DNA from 3 places in the Kitasatospora sp. NPDC127060 genome. Region 1 is predicted to be linked to each of the others. Evidence: riboswitches for the same ligand, from Rfam matches in the RefSeq annotation. Region 1 holds a riboswitch; each other region holds the start of a gene.
What was found. A riboswitch is a leader RNA that binds a small molecule or an ion and turns the genes downstream of it on or off. The one in region 1 is predicted to bind S-adenosylmethionine.

Region 2: it holds a riboswitch for S-adenosylmethionine, as region 1 does, so the genes downstream of both, ACFWIS_RS24565 (aminotransferase class V-fold PLP-dependent enzyme) here and thrC (threonine synthase) in region 1, are expected to answer to the same signal.
Region 3: it holds a riboswitch for S-adenosylmethionine, as region 1 does, so the genes downstream of both, ACFWIS_RS29165 (IclR family transcriptional regulator) here and thrC (threonine synthase) in region 1, are expected to answer to the same signal.

What each region holds. Positions count from the first base shown of each region.
Region 1 is NZ_JBHXEG010000041.1:4,194-9,001, forward strand. Features, by position in the region: gene otsB (trehalose-phosphatase) at 1-157, shown strand, start outside; gene ACFWIS_RS22285 (trehalose-6-phosphate synthase) at 188-1,672, opposite strand; gene ACFWIS_RS22290 (glucosyl-3-phosphoglycerate synthase) at 1,711-2,742, opposite strand; SAM riboswitch class I at 2,886-3,021, shown strand; gene thrC (threonine synthase) at 3,039-4,319, shown strand; gene ACFWIS_RS22300 (MoaD/ThiS family protein) at 4,347-4,625, shown strand.
Region 2 is NZ_JBHXEG010000048.1:20,008-24,815, reverse strand. Features, by position in the region: gene ACFWIS_RS24575 (rhomboid family intramembrane serine protease) at 1-597, shown strand, start outside; gene ACFWIS_RS24570 (Lrp/AsnC ligand binding domain-containing protein) at 639-920, shown strand; gene ACFWIS_RS24565 (aminotransferase class V-fold PLP-dependent enzyme) at 938-2,302, opposite strand; SAM riboswitch class IV at 2,355-2,472, opposite strand; gene trpD (anthranilate phosphoribosyltransferase) at 2,652-3,728, opposite strand; gene ACFWIS_RS24555 (hypothetical protein) at 3,846-4,271, opposite strand; gene ACFWIS_RS24550 (heme-copper oxidase subunit III) at 4,669-4,808, shown strand, end outside.
Region 3 is NZ_JBHXEG010000064.1:9,630-14,437, forward strand. Features, by position in the region: gene ACFWIS_RS29160 (hypothetical protein) at 271-957, shown strand; gene ACFWIS_RS29165 (IclR family transcriptional regulator) at 1,039-1,752, opposite strand; SAM riboswitch class I at 1,952-2,094, opposite strand; gene ACFWIS_RS29170 (hypothetical protein) at 2,223-2,480, shown strand; gene ACFWIS_RS29175 (class I SAM-dependent methyltransferase) at 2,551-3,342, opposite strand; gene ACFWIS_RS29180 (hydroxymethylcytosylglucuronate/cytosylglucuronate synthase) at 3,646-4,808, shown strand, end outside.

The sequences.
Region 1 (4,808 bases):
GCGGGGGCAGGGGCTGGCCGGGCTGTTGGTGTGCGCCGGGGCGGTGGGGGACGCGCCGGTGCGCGAGCTCGCCGACCGGGCGGATCTGGTGGTCGACGGGCCCGAGGGCGTGGTGGAGCTGTTGACGGCCCTGGGGGAGGCTCTCACCGGGCGTTGAGGGAGGCCCTCGACGCCCGGTGAGGAGACCTCAGCGGACGTCGAGCCGGCCGAGGGCGTCGAGCTGGTCCAGGAACCACTGCTGCGGGGGGAGCGCGGTGGCCGCGGCGGCCAGGCGCTTGGTGCGGTCGGCGCGCTCCTCCGGGCTCATGGTGAGACCGGTGTGCAGGGCCTCGGCGGTGGCGATCACGTCGTAGGGGTTGACGGTGAGGGCGTCGTCCCCGAGTTCGGCGTGGGCGCCGGCCTCCCGGGACAGGACGAGGGCGCAGCCCTGGTCGGAGACCACCGGGACTTCCTTGGCGACCAGGTTCATGCCGTCCCGGATCGGGTTGACGAGTGCCACGTCGGCGAGCCGGTAGGCGGCCAGGGAACGCGGGAAGTCGTCGTTGACGTGCAGGATCAGCGGCTGCCAGGTGGGGGTGGCGAACTCGGCGTTGATGGCGGCGGCGAGGCGTTCGACCTCGGCGGTGTAGTCGCGGTACTCGGCGAGGTCGGTGCGGGACGGGTAGGCGAAGGCGATGTGGACCACCCGGTCGTGCCACTCGGGGCGGGTGCGGAGCAGGTGCCGGTAGGCCTGGAGGCCGCGGACGATGTTCTTGCTCAGCTCGGTGCGGTCGACCCGGACGATGGTGCGGCGGTCGCCGACGGCGGCGCGCAGCCCGGTGAGGCGGTCGTCCACGTCGGGGCGGTGGGCGCGCTCGCGGAGGAAGTCCGCGTCGGCGCCCAGGGCGTGGACGCCGAGGTGGGTGGTGCGGCCCTGGTGGGTGACGGTGAGGGCGGCGGGGTCGAACTCGGCGCCGAGGAGGTCCTCGCAGCAGGCGGCGAAGGCGCGGGCCCAGCGTTCGGTGAGGAAGCCGGCCCGGTCGGCGCCGAGGATGCCGGTCAGGACGGCCCGGGCGACGTCGTCGGGGAGCATCCGGTAGTACTCGGGCGGGGCCCAGGGGGTGTGGGAGAAGTGGCCGATCCGCAGGTCGGGGCGGGCCTGCCGGAGCAGGGCCGGGGTGAGAGAGAGGTGGTAGTCCTGCACCAGGACCGCGGCGTCCGGGGCGGCTTCGGCGGCCAGCGCGTTCGCGAAGGCGGTGTTGTAGGCCTGGTAGGAGGCCCATTCGGTGCGGAAGGCGGCGTCGAAGGAGGGCGCGGTGGGGGTCGCGTAGAGCATGTGGTGGACGAACCAGAGGGTGGAGTTGGCGACGCCGTTGTAGGCGTGGGCGAAGGTCTCCCGGTCGATGTCGAGCATCCGTACGGCCTGGCCGCCGACCTCGTGCCCGGCGAGGTCGAGGCGGCCGTCGGGGGCCTCCCGGGCGGCTCTGCGGTCGGCGTCACCGAGTGCGGCGCAGACCCAGACGGCGGTGGGGTCGTCGATCGCGGAGAGGCCGGAGACCAGGCCGCCGCCGCCGCGGCGCAGGGTCAGCGTGCCGTCGTCGGCGGTGCTGAAGGACACCGGTCCCCGGTTGGAGGCCACCAGGACTGGGGCGGTTCCGGTCGCACTCGAACGTTCGGTCGTGAGATCGCCCATGGTTGGCATCTTGCCGGGGGGTGGGGGCCGCAAACGTTTCAGTGCCGGATCGCGTACTCGGGGAGGGTGTGCATCGGGGGGCGCTCCAGGGCCGTCACGGGGTGGGTGTGGGGGGTGAAGATGGGGGTCCCCCCGGCCGAAGGCCGGGGGAGGGTCTCCGGGGCGCGGCTGAACTGGGTGAGGTGGGGGTGGACGAGGTCGGCGGAGGCCTTGAGGCGGTGGGTGCGGTCGAGGCGTTCGAGGGCGGTGCGGTAGATGGTGGCGGCCATCCGGCCGAGGGCCTGGCTGTCCTGGTGGCGGTGGTGCCGGACGCCGACGTCGACCTGGGCCAGGGCGTCCAGGCCGACCAGGTCCAGGGCGTCGACCAGCAGGCCGAGTTCGACGCCGTAGCCGGTGGGGAAGGGCAGCCGTTCGAGGAGTGAGCGGCGGGCCGCGTACTCGCCGCCGAGCGGCTGGACGAATCCGGCGAGCTCGGGCCAGTGGAGGTTGAGGAGGGGGCGGGCGACGAGTTCGGTGACCCGCCCGCCGCCGGCCGGGACGACCGCGCCGCTGTCCGTCTCCAGCGGGCGGTCGTACATGGCCTTGACCAGCTGGATGGACTCGTCGGTCAGCAGCGGGCCGACGATGCCGGAGACGAAGGCCGGGTCGAACTCGCGCAGGTCGGCGTCGACGAAGCAGACGATGTCGCCGCGGGTGACCAGCAGGGAGCGCCAGAGCACCTCGCCCTTGCCGGGGACGGCGGGCAGCCGGGGGAGGATCCGGTCGCGGTGTTCCACCCGGGCGCCGGCCTCGGCGGCGACGGCGGCGGTGGCGTCGGTGGAGCCGGAGTCCACCACGACGAGTTCGTCGACCAGGGGCACCCGCTCCATCAGCTCGCGGCGGACGGTGCGGACGATGTCGCCGACGGTGGCCTCCTCGTCGAGCGCCGGGAGGACGACGCTGACGGTGCGGCCGGTGCGCTGTTTGGCCTCCAGCAGGGTGTGCACCGGCCGCTCGGCCGCGCTCCACGAGCGGCGGCGGAGCCAGGACGCCGCCTGCGGGAGGAGCGCGGGGGTCGGTTCGGCGGGCACGGTGACTCTCCTCGGCGGGATAGGTGGAACGGGCCATCTCGCGTGGCGGACGGTCCCGTTCGAGGTTGACGCCTTCGGATACAGTCTTCGTACAGCGGTCGGACCTTCGCACGCCGGGGTCGCCGCTGAACCATAACTTCACAAGCTCATCCAGAGGGACTGAGGGAACGGCCCGTTGACGTCCCGGCAACCTTCTCGCTCGGCTGTCGTCGACAGGCCCCGGCGGGACAGGTGCCAATTCCGGCCTGTGGCGCGCCCGCGCCACGGGGAAGATGAGGAGAGAGGCCTCCGCCATCATGGCTATCGACACTGCCGCACCCGTATCCGTCGACCTCGGCCCCGCCGCCGCGCTGTCGTGTCGGGAGTGCGGAACCCGCTTCCCGCTCGGTCCCGACTTCGCCTGCCTGGAGTGCTTCGGGCCGCTGGAGATCGCGTACGAGTTCGGGAGCGAGCGCGCCGAGGAGCTGCGCAAGCGGATCGAGTCCGGCCCCGCGTCCATCTGGCGCTACGCGCCGCTGCTGCCGGTGCCGGCCGACGTCGCTTCGAAGCCCAACCTGAACCCCGGCTGGACCCCGCTGGTGAAGGCGGACAACCTGGGCCGGGAGCTCGGGTTCACCGCGCAGCTGCACATCAAGGACGACTCCGGCAACCCGACCCACTCGTTCAAGGACCGGGTGGTCGCGTGTGCGATCGAGGCGGCCCGGGCGTTCGGCTACACCACGCTGTCCTGCTCCTCCACCGGCAACCTGGCCGGTGCGGTGGGCGCGGCGGCGGCCCGGGCCGGGTTCCGGTCCTGCGTGTTCATCCCGCACGACCTGGAGCAGGGCAAGGTCGTGATGGCCGGGGTGTACGGCGGCGAGCTGGTCGGCATCGAGGGCAACTACGACGACGTGAACCGCTTCTGCTCGGAGCTGATCGGGGACCAGGCCGGCGAGGGCTGGGGCTTCGTGAACGTCAATCTGCGGCCGTACTACGGCGAGGGCTCCAAGACGCTGGCGTACGAGATCTGCGAGCAGCTCGGCTGGCGGCTGCCGGAGCAGATCGTCATCCCGATCGCCTCGGGCTCCCAGCTGACGAAGATCGACAAGGGGCTGCAGGAGCTGATCAAGCTGGGCCTGGTCGAGGACCGGCCGTACCGGATCTTCGGCGCCCAGGCGGAGGGCTGCTCGCCGGTGTCGGCGGCCTTCAAGGCCGGGCGGGACGTGATCAAGCCGGTGAAGCCGGACACCATCGCCAAGTCGCTGGCGATCGGCAACCCGGCTGACGGCCCGTACGTGCTGGACATCGCCCGCCGCACCGGCGGTGCGGTCGAGGACGTCACGGACGCGGAGGTGGTGGCGGCGATCCGGCTGCTGGCCCGCACCGAGGGGATCTTCGCCGAGACCGCGGGCGGGGTGACCGTCGGCGTGCTGAAGAAGCTGGTCGAGACCGGTCAGCTGGATCCGGCCAAGGAGACCGTCGCGATCAACACCGGCGACGGCCTGAAGACGCTGGACGCCGTCTCCGAGGCCGGGATGACCGCCGTGATCCGCCCGAGCCTGGACGCCTTCCGCGCCGCCGGCCTCGCGTCCGCCTGAACCGCCCCCCACCCCGCAAGGAGAGTCATGAGCGCCAACGTCCGCATCCCCACCATCCTGCGCACCTACACCGGCGGCGCGGCCGAGGTCACCGCGGAGGGGGCCACCCTGGCCGAGGTCATCGCCGACCTGGAGCGCAACCACGCCGGCATCTCGGCCCGGATCCTGGACGACACCGGCAAGCTGCGCCGTTTCGTCAACGTGTACGTGAACGACGACGACGTGCGCTTCGCCGAGGGCCTGGCGACCGAGATCAAGGACGGTGCCGGCGTCTCGATCATTCCGGCGGTGGCCGGCGGCTGCTGAGCCGCCCCGCTCTTTTCCGCGCCGCCCGCACGTACGGAATTCGATTCCCCGTATGTGCGGGCGGTCGCGCGTATTTCGGCGGGAATATTCCGGGTCGAGTCGGAGTAGAGTGTGGCTCTGCTGGGAACAGGGCTCCGCTCCCGGCGGACGGGGTGCGTCGCCGGAGGTCGTCCGGCCGCTGAG
Region 2 (4,808 bases), on a different contig from region 1:
CGCTGGGGAGCCGTCCCCGCCGAACTGCTGACCGGCCACCCGCTCACCGCCGAGCAGCTGGCCGAGGCCCCCGACCCGGTCCCCGGCTGCCCCGCCGCCCCCACCCCGGGCAAGCACCCCGCCGTGTCCGCCCTCACCGGCCTCTTCCTGCACGCCGGCTGGCTGCACCTGCTGGGCAACCTGCTCTTCCTCCACGTCTTCGGCCCCACCGTCGAACGCCGGGTCGGCCGGGCCAGGTACCTCCTCTTCTACCTTGCCGCCGGCAGCCTGGCCTCGTACGGCTTCGCGCTCGCCGAGGCCCGCTCGCCGGACTCCACCCGGGTCCTGATCGGCGCCTCGGGCGCGATCGCCGCCGCCCTCGGCGCCTACCTGCGCTTCCACCCGCGGGCCCGGGTGACCACCCTGGTCCCGCTGCTCCTCTTCCTCCCGCTGCGCTTCCCGGCCTGGCTGGTGCTCGGCCTGTGGTTCGCCCTGCAGTGGTGGTCGGTGCACTCGGCCGGGCCCGGGGTGGCCTACCTGGTGCACGTGATCGGCTTCTCGGCCGGCTTCCTGTACGCCTGCACCGTGGTCGGACACCCCCCGAGACGGCCCGGCTGAGGCCCGATACGCTGGCCGCACCCCATGAAGGAGCCCGCACAGTGATCACTGCCATCGTCCTGATCAAGACCAGTGTCGACCGCATCCCGGAGATCGCCGAGGCCATCGCCGCGATCGAGGGGGTCAGCGAGGTGTACTCGGTGACCGGTGGCTACGACCTGGTGGCAATGGTCCGGGTGCGCCGTCACGACGACCTGGCCGAGGTCATCCCGGGCCGGCTCAACAAGGTCCCGGGCGTGGCCCACACCGAGACCCAGATCGCCTTCCGCACCTACTCCCAGCACGACCTGGAAGCGGCCTTCGCCCTCGGCCTGGACGAGTAGCGGTCCGCCCGCACCCCTCAGCCCTCGCGTCGGGTGTCGGCGACGCAACGGCCGCCCTCGTTGCGGTAGTTCCACGCCGCGCCGTCGGTGACCAGCTCGCGGACGGCGGTCAGGAAGCGCTCCACGTGCTCGTCCGGCGTGCCCGCCCCGAAGCTCACCCGGATCGCGTTCAGGCTGCGCTCGCCCGGCAGCGAGGGCTCGGGCGCCCCGCACTCGGACGGAGCGACGTCCTCGTCCCCCAGGAGGGTCCGCACCAGCGGGTGGGCGCAGAACAGCCCGTCGCGCACCCCGATGCCGTACTCGGCGGACAGCGCGGCCGAGAAGTGCGAGCTGTTCCAGCCCCGGACGACGAAGGACAGCACGCCCACCCGGGCCGAGCCGGCGCCGAACAGGTTCAGCACCCGGACCTCCGGAATCTCCGCCAGCCCGGCCGTCAGCCGGTCGACCAGTTGCCGCTCCCGGGCCTCCAGCGCGTCGAAGCCGGCCTCGGTGAGCGCCCGACAGGCCGAGGCGATCGCGTAGGCGCCGATCACGTTGGGCGAGCCGGCCTCGTGCCGGGCCGGGCCGGTGTGCCACTGGACCGCCACCGAGCCGTCCGCCTCCCGGGCCACCGTCCGGGTCGCCCCGCCGCCGGCCAGGTACGGCTCGGCCGCGTCCAGCCAGTCGGCCCGCCCGGCCAGCACCCCGGCGCCGAACGGCGCGTACAGCTTGTGGCCGGAGAAGGCGATCCAGTCGACGCCCAGCTCGCGCACCGAGACCCGGTGGTGCGGGGCCAGTTGGGCGGCGTCCAGCACCACCCGGGCGCCGTACCGGTGCGCGGTCGCGGTCAGCTCGGCGACCGGCCACAGCTCGCCGGTCACATTGGAGGCGCCGGTGACGCACAGCAGCTTGGGGCCCTCGGGCGCGGCGGCCAGCGCGGTCTCCAGCGCCTCCACCGCCTCGGCCCGCGAGCGCGGCGCCCGCAGGTACCCGACCTCCAGCCCGGCGTGCGCCCAGGGCAGCAGCGAGGCGTGGTGCTCGGTCTCGAAGGCGAACACCCGGGTGCCGGCCGGCACCGCCGCGGCCAGCAGGTTGAGCGAGTCGGTGGTGGCGCGGGTGAAGACCACCTGGTCGCCCTCGCGCAGGTCGAGGAACTCGGCGACGGTCCGTCGGCTCTGCTCGAACAGGTCGGTGGACAGCTGCGAGAGGTACCCGGCCCCGCGGTGCACGCTGCCGTAGTACGGCGCGTAGGCGGCGACGTCGTCCCACACCCGCTGGAGCGCCGGCGCGCTGGCCGCGTAGTCGAGCGCCGCGTAGCCGACCTTCGCACCGCTGGCCAGCGGCACCTGGACGTCGTGGCCGAGGACGGCGAGCGGGGCGGCGGTTTCGAGAGCGAGGGACATGAGGATGCACTCCTTCACGGGGTAAGGGACCCCGGGAGTACTCGTCGTCCGGTGTCCGCGCTTGTCGCGCGGACGGTGTGCCCGGCGACCCGGTCCTCACCCAGGGCACCCCGCCACGGACGGAGGGTTGCCGGACAGCAAGCTGGGGCTTGACGCTGTCACTCATGACCTGGCGAAGACTCTAGGTCGGGTACGTCGGACGGTCAAACGGCCATCCACCATCCGGACGGCGTCTTCGCCCCTCGCCTCCGGGGCGCTCCGACCCGGCGCCGACGCTCGGGGCGCATCGGCTCGGGGCGCGCGCGAAGGGCCCGTGCCGACGAACCGGCACGGGCCCTCAAGTGCCGCCTCAGATCCGGCTGGTGGCCTCCGACCAACGCCGCAGCAGGTCCTGCGCCCGGCCCGAGTCGATCGCCTCCGCCGCCCGCACCATGCCCGCCGCGAGCTGCTCGGCCAGCGGCGCGTCGCCCATGTCGAGCGCGACCAGCGCCGCCGCGGTGTTCAGCAGGACGGCGTCCCGCACCGGCCCGCGCTCCCCGGCCAGCAGCCGGCGCGCCACCTCGGCGTTGTACGCGGCGTCGGCCCCGCGCAGCGCCTCGATGCCGACCAGTTCGATGCCGACGTCCCGCGGGTCGAAGGTGGTCTCGGTGACCCCCCCGTCGCGCACCACCCAGACCCGCGAGGTGGTGGTGATGGTCAGTTCGTCCAGGCCGTCGTCGCCGCGGAACACCAGCGCCGTCGCCCCGCGCCGGGCGAGCACCCCGGCGATCAGCCCGGACAGCCGGGTGTCGAAGCAGCCGATGGCGTGCGAGGTGACCTTCGCCGGATTGGTCAGCGGGCCGAGGAGGTTGAACGCGGTGGGCACCCCGAGGTCGCGCCGCGCGGTGGCGGCGTGCCGCATCGAGGGGTGGAACTTCGCCGCGAAGCAGAAGGTGAGCCCGACCTCCTCGGCCACCTCGGCCACCCGCCGGGGGGAGAGGTCCAGCACCACCCCGAGCTTCTCCAGCACGTCCGAGGACCCGCTGGACGAGGAGGCGGCCCGGTTGCCGTGCTTGACCACCTTGGCCCCGGCCGCCGCCGCGACGATCGCCGACATGGTCGAGATGTTGACGGTCTTCGCCCGGTCCCCGCCGGTGCCGACGATGTCGACCGCCGGGCCGGGGATCTCCAGCGGCTCGGCGTGCTCGTACATCGCGTCCACCAGGCCCGCGACCTCGTCGACCGTCTCGCCCTTGGCCCGCAGCGCCACCATGAACCCGGCCACCTGGACGGGGGACGCCTCGCCGCTCATGATCCGGTCCATCGCCCACGCGGTGGACGAGCGGTCGAGGTCCTCCCCCTTCAACAGCGCCGCCAGGAGGTCCGGCCAGGTGCGGACCACCTGCGCGGGGTCGGTACCACCGTTCGCAGGGTTCACGTTCACCATGGCTGACTCCAGCTGTTGTCGGTTCCCCGCTCGGGGGACGTCCGTACGGATGGAGCCAGCCTATCGAGCGGCGGGGTCCCTACGGCCCCGTCTTCTCTAGTACTGAGACGGCGCTGTTCAACGCGTGGCCGGGGCCCGCTTGGCCACCCGTGCCCGCAGCAGGGTGGCGACCGCCTCGGCCAGCGCCACCGGGTCCACCGGGTGGGAGATCGCGGCGTCGGCCCGGCTCCAGGCGGCGAGCCAGGAGTCCTGCGGCCGGCCGATCAGCACCAGCACCGGCGGGCAGCCGTAGATCTCGTCCTTGAGCTGGCGCCCGAGGCCGAGGCCGCCGGCCGGCACCGCCTCGCCGTCCAGCACGCAGAGGTCGATGCCGCCCTTCTCCAGCGCCTTGATCACCGCGGGGGTGGTCGCGCACTCGAGGTAGGACAGCTCCGGAAGATCCTCGGCGGGCCGACGGCCGAGTGCCGTCAGCACCTGCTCGCGGGTGTTGCGGTCGTCGCTGTAGACGAGGACGGTGAGCGTCTCGTCGGTCGTGTACGCCATGGGCCCTGCTCCCTCAAGTGTGATCCGGACCACGTTCACCTGATCCGGATGCTACCCCCGTTTCACCCGTCGCCGGTCCCCCTCGCGCACGTTCCCCCTCAAGCCGCCGCGCCCACGACTCACCCGCCCGGAGGACGGCCCGTCACCCGGGTCGGCCAGGTCCACCCGGACGGCCGATGCCGCCTCTCCCTCCCCTACGATCCGACGCTGCGCCGACCGGGCAACGACGCGCCGGGCAACGGGGTAGCGGGCCGTTCCGAGGAACCGTCAGAAAAGGGACACGCCGCTGCTCGGCCCCCGTCCGGACACCCCGTCGGCCCCCAAGCGGGCATACCGCACGCACCGGACACTCCGAGGGACACCCCCCGACGTGAAGACGGAATAAGGGACCGACATAATGTCCGTCGTGGCGACAGCAACAGCAACAGAAACCGGGCACGCGCACGGATCGGTCAATCGACCGAACATGGTCAGCGTCGGAACGATCGTCTGGCTCAGTTCCGAGCTGATGTTCTTCGCGGCCCTCTTCGCGATGTA
Region 3 (4,808 bases), on a different contig from region 1:
GGGTCTGATGGGCGCAGTCCGCCCGGTCGTGCAGTCGGTTCCGCGGGCGAGGACGCCCAGTGTGCCGGCCCCGGCCGGGCGCCGGGGGCTGACCTCACCCGCGCTCCGGTGGCCCCCAGAGTTCTAACACGCGGCCGCGCCCCGCGGAGGTCCGCAGCGTCCCCGCGTGTCGGTCCTGGACGACAGCCCCGGTGTGCCGTTCGGTCGCCTTCCGCGTCGGGTCGGCGGGAACGGGCGCACTCTCCGCACCGGCTGTGGAGGGTGACCGCCATGACGATCGCGCTCCCCTCACCCGTCCGCGCCGCGGGTACCGTCCTCGCCGCCCTCGCCCTGGTCGCTCGCCCCGCCACCTCCGGGAGCGCCGCCGGCACCTACCGCCCCGCCCGGACCGCATCGGCCTGGCTGCCGTGGTGGGGCGGGGAGGCTGTCCTGGAGGACGCGCTGCGGCACGCTTCCCAACTCCACACCGTCAGTCCCTTCTGGTACGAGGCCAGCTCCGACACCGCCATCGGCGGCTGCTCCGGCGCGGGCGACCGGCGCACGGTGGACCGGCTGCACGAGAAGCGGACCGGGGTCGTGCCCACCGTCATCGAAACCCCCGACGCCACGGCCATGGCAGAACTCCTGAGCGACCCGGCCCGCCGCGCCGCCCACGTCGACGCGCGCATGGGGATCGCCGGGAGCGCCGGGTACGACGGCCTCGACCTGGACGACGAGGGCATGGCCGAGACCGGTGACGAAGGGCTGCGGGAGCGGGCGCGGATCGGCGTGGACCGGGTGCTCACCGGGGCCCGGACCGGCTCGATCGTCCTCAACCACGACGGCTGCCTCACACCCGGGTTCGTCCCGGCCCCGGGCGGACCGGCCGACCGCTCCCAGACCGCCGAAGCCGTCCACCGCTACCTGCCGCGGCTCCGCACGGCCGGCTACCGGTTCACCGTCCCCGGCGACTCCTGACACCCGCCTGACCGCCGCGGCGGAGCGGTGCACCGCAGTGCGGGACCACGGCGCACCGTCGCACTGTCGCAGGCCGGCGGATCAGGATCGGCGCAGCGCCTCGCTCAGCTGGCCGGCCGCCTCGACCACCGCCTGGGAGAGGCGGGCGCCGGGGTGCCGGGTGACCCGTTCGATCGGGCCCGAGACGGAGACGGCGGCCACCACCCGCCCGCCCGGACCGCGCACGGGCGCGGCGACGGAGGCGACGCCGGGCTCGCGTTCGCCGACGGCCTGGGCCCAGCCCCGGCGCCGGACCCCGCTGAGGGCGGTGGCGGTGAAACGGGCGCCCTGGAGCCCCCGGTGGAGGCGCTCGGGCTCCTCCCAGGCGAGCAGCACCTGGGCGGCGGACCCGGCCTTCATCGGCAGGGCCAGACCGACCGGAACGGTGTCGCGCAGGCCGAAGAGGCGCTCGGCCGCCGCCACGCAGACCCGGACCTCGCCCTGCCGGCGGTAGAGCTGGGCGGTCTCACCGGTGACGTCGCGCAGCTGGGTGAGGATCGGGCCGGCGGCGGTCAGCAGGTGGTCCTCACCCGCGGCCACCGACAGCTCGGTGAGCCGCGGCCCGAGGACGAACCGGCCCTGCAGGTCACGCCCGAGCAGGCGGTGGTGTTCCAGCGCGACGGCGATCCGGTGGGCGGTCGGCCGGGCCAGGCCGGTGGCGTCGACCAGGCCGGCCAGGGTGGCCGGTCCGGCCTCCAGGGTGCCGAGGATCGAGGTGATCTTGTCGAGCACGCCGACACCGCTCGTGTTCTCCATGGACGGGTACTCCAGTCTCAGATCCCGTGGCCGTGGGTGGGTTCGGCTCACGGGCGCTCCGATGGGGGTGGGAGCGGGGCGGTCAGCGAGGACGGGCCTGCGAAGCGGGCCGATTGCCTGCGCCGGACACGAGATGGGTACGCGAAAGGGCCGGGGCGGGAAGCGCCCGGACGAAGGACAGCACAGAGAGCACCGTGTCTCCTCATCTTCCCCGCGCCACGTTGGCGACAGGCCGGAGTTGGCACTGACCCCGGACGGCACGGCGCGTACTTCGGACGCCGAGTCGAACGGGGAGTTGCCGGGGCTTCGTAGGGCCGGTCCCTCCACCCCTCTGGATGATTCGCGGAGAACCATACAAGATTTCCGGGGCATCCCGCCAAACCTTTCCCGCACCTCCACCCCCGGAACCCCAGGGGCCGACACACCGGGACCGGTCGGCGGGGTGGCCGGGGCGCGGAAGAATACGACGGGTGACCAGCACTCAGCCGCCTCCCCGGGGCCTCACCGCCCTGATCCCCGACGCCCGCGCCAGGGCCACGCCCGGCGAACGGGCCGCTTCCCAACTCCTGCACCTGCGCGAGGCGACCGTGCCGGTTCCGGTCCTCGCCGCGGCCGCCGAGCTGATCGCCCCTCAGCTGCAGGACCCCGACCCGGCCACCCGCGCGGCCGCCACCGCCGTGCACACCCGCCTGCTCGCCGCCATCGAGGACGCCGCGCCGGGCCGGTAGACCCTGCCGGGCCCGGTGACCGCCATCCGGCCGAGCGACACCGGTCTCTGGGCCCGCCGGACCCGGGGGCTCAGGGCCGGGCGCCCGACGCGCGCCGAACGGTGAGCATGTCCTGGGTGTGGCCGATCAAGTAGCTGCCGTCGGGCTGGGCGAAGTGCTCCCGGACGTAGGCGGTGAGGGCGGCCCGGGTGGGGAGGGGGTCCAGGGCGGCGAGGTCGGCGACGTTGACCATGAACTCGGCGACGTCGACGGCCTCGGCGAGGTGGGGCGTGCGGTAGTGGAGGTCGAGGGTCTCCAAGGCGTAGCTGTGGGCCGGGCGGTGGGCGCGCAAGCCGTCGAGGAGGGCGCTCAGGTCGTAGCGCACGCCGGTGAAGTGGGCGGCCATCCTCATGCAGGGGCTCTCGGGGTTCTGCAGGACGACCAGCAGGGTGCCGCCGGGGGCCGTCCACTCGATGGCGCGGGTGACGGTGGGGAGCCAGTCGGGCTCCGGGACGTAGTAGAGCACGTGGGAGAGGTGGACCAGGTCGGCCGGCTCGGACGGCTCGGCGCGGTCCAGCGGTTCGGGGAGGACGACGGCGCCCGGGCAGGCGGCGCCGAGCTCCTCCCGCATGGCGGCGCTCGGTTCCACGGCGATCGTGCGGTCGAAGTACCGGGCCAGGTGGGCGGTGGTGCGGCCGTCGCCGGCGCCGAGGTCCAGCAGGACCCGGCGGTGCGGGAGACCGGTGGCGACCTCGGTCAGCCTGGCGTGGGTGCGGGGCTTCTCGTCGGTGCCGGCGAGGAAGAGGTCGAAGGCCCGCCGGTAGTCGGCGCCGGAGGTCTCCAGCACGCGGACCGGATCGGTGTCGTCCGCCAACTGTTCCATCTGGTGGCCCTCCTGGGGATCGATACGGCTGGGGTGCGGATTTGGATGGGCGCCCATTGCAGCCCGCCGCCTCGGCCGTCGGGCGCAGGCACGTTCCTGCCCGCGTGTTGCTCGTACATCAGATTGACTGCCCGTCGTCAATTCATCGAAGGCCAATTTCACCTAGTTAGGTGGTTAGCTTTCGTTTTTCCGTAGGTAGTCGAACCGCCCCACGATCTCAGGCCTGGTACGAATACGGAACGACAGGAAATGGCGACCGGAAATCCGGAACGGGCGGGGGAGTTGGTACGGGTGACGACGAGAATGACGTCAACGACGGCGAGGACGGAGACCCGGACGGTCGCCGTGGCCGGGGTCGAGTTCGGCTGGGGCAGTTCCGGCAAGCTGAGCGCGGTGCTGTCCGCCCTCCGGGGACGCGACGGCGACCGGCTGAGATTCATCGGGCTGGCCTCGGGGCTGGGCAGGCCGGTGCTCGCCGAGCACCCGGTGGAGCGCTGGTTCGACCTGCCGGAGCACCGGTCGGCGGAGGAACTGACCCGGATCGTCCGGACGCAGCGCGTGCAGGCGGCGCTGGTGGTGCTGGACGGCGGCCTGGCGAAGGCGCTTCGGGCCTGCGGGGTCCCGGTGGTGTTCGTGGACAGCCTGCCGTTCCTCTGGACGGACGGCGACCGCCCCGACCTCCCGCTGGACACCGAGGTCTACTGCGCCCAGCGGTGCGTGGCGCTGCCGCCGGAGGGTGCCCGGGTGCTGGCCGATGTCCACCGGCTCCGCTGGGTGGACGCCGTGATCGCCGACGGCGGAGCCGCCCGCGGCAGCCCGCCGACACCCCACCCCCGGCGCGCCCTGCTCAGCCTCGGCGGGCTGCGCGCACCCCAACTCACCGACTGGGCCAGCTATCCCCAGCTCGTGCTGCCCGCGGCCCTGGAGGCGCTCACCGCGAGCGGGGTCAGCGAGGTGCACATCGCGGGCAACCTGCCCGCCTGGCTGGCCGCGCAGTTGGTGGACTCCTGCGCCCACCCGGCCACCACCACCGTCGGTGCCCTGCCCCACGAGGAGTTCCTACGCCGCCTCGCCGAGTGCGACGTCCTGCTCACCTCCCCCGGCCTCACCACGCTGCTGGAGGCGGGCCGGCTCGGGACACCCACCATCTGTCTGCCCCCGCAGAACCTCAGCCAGATCTTCAACGGCCGCTTCCACAGCCAAGCGCTGGGCACCGACACCCGCGTGCGCTGGCCGAAGGAGGTGTTCGACGAGGACGAGGCGCTGGCACTGCGCGCCCACGGCGAGGGCAAGGCCCTCGACCTGATCTACGGCGGCATCGCCCGCGCCGCAGACCTCGGCCGCCACCGGGCGGCGGCGCCCGTACGGGAGGCCCTGGTCGAGCAGCTCGGGCGCCTGGCCACCGACCATCCCGGCACCGACTGGACGGCGCTGACCAGCGCGGTCGGCACGGCCGGCGCGGAGCA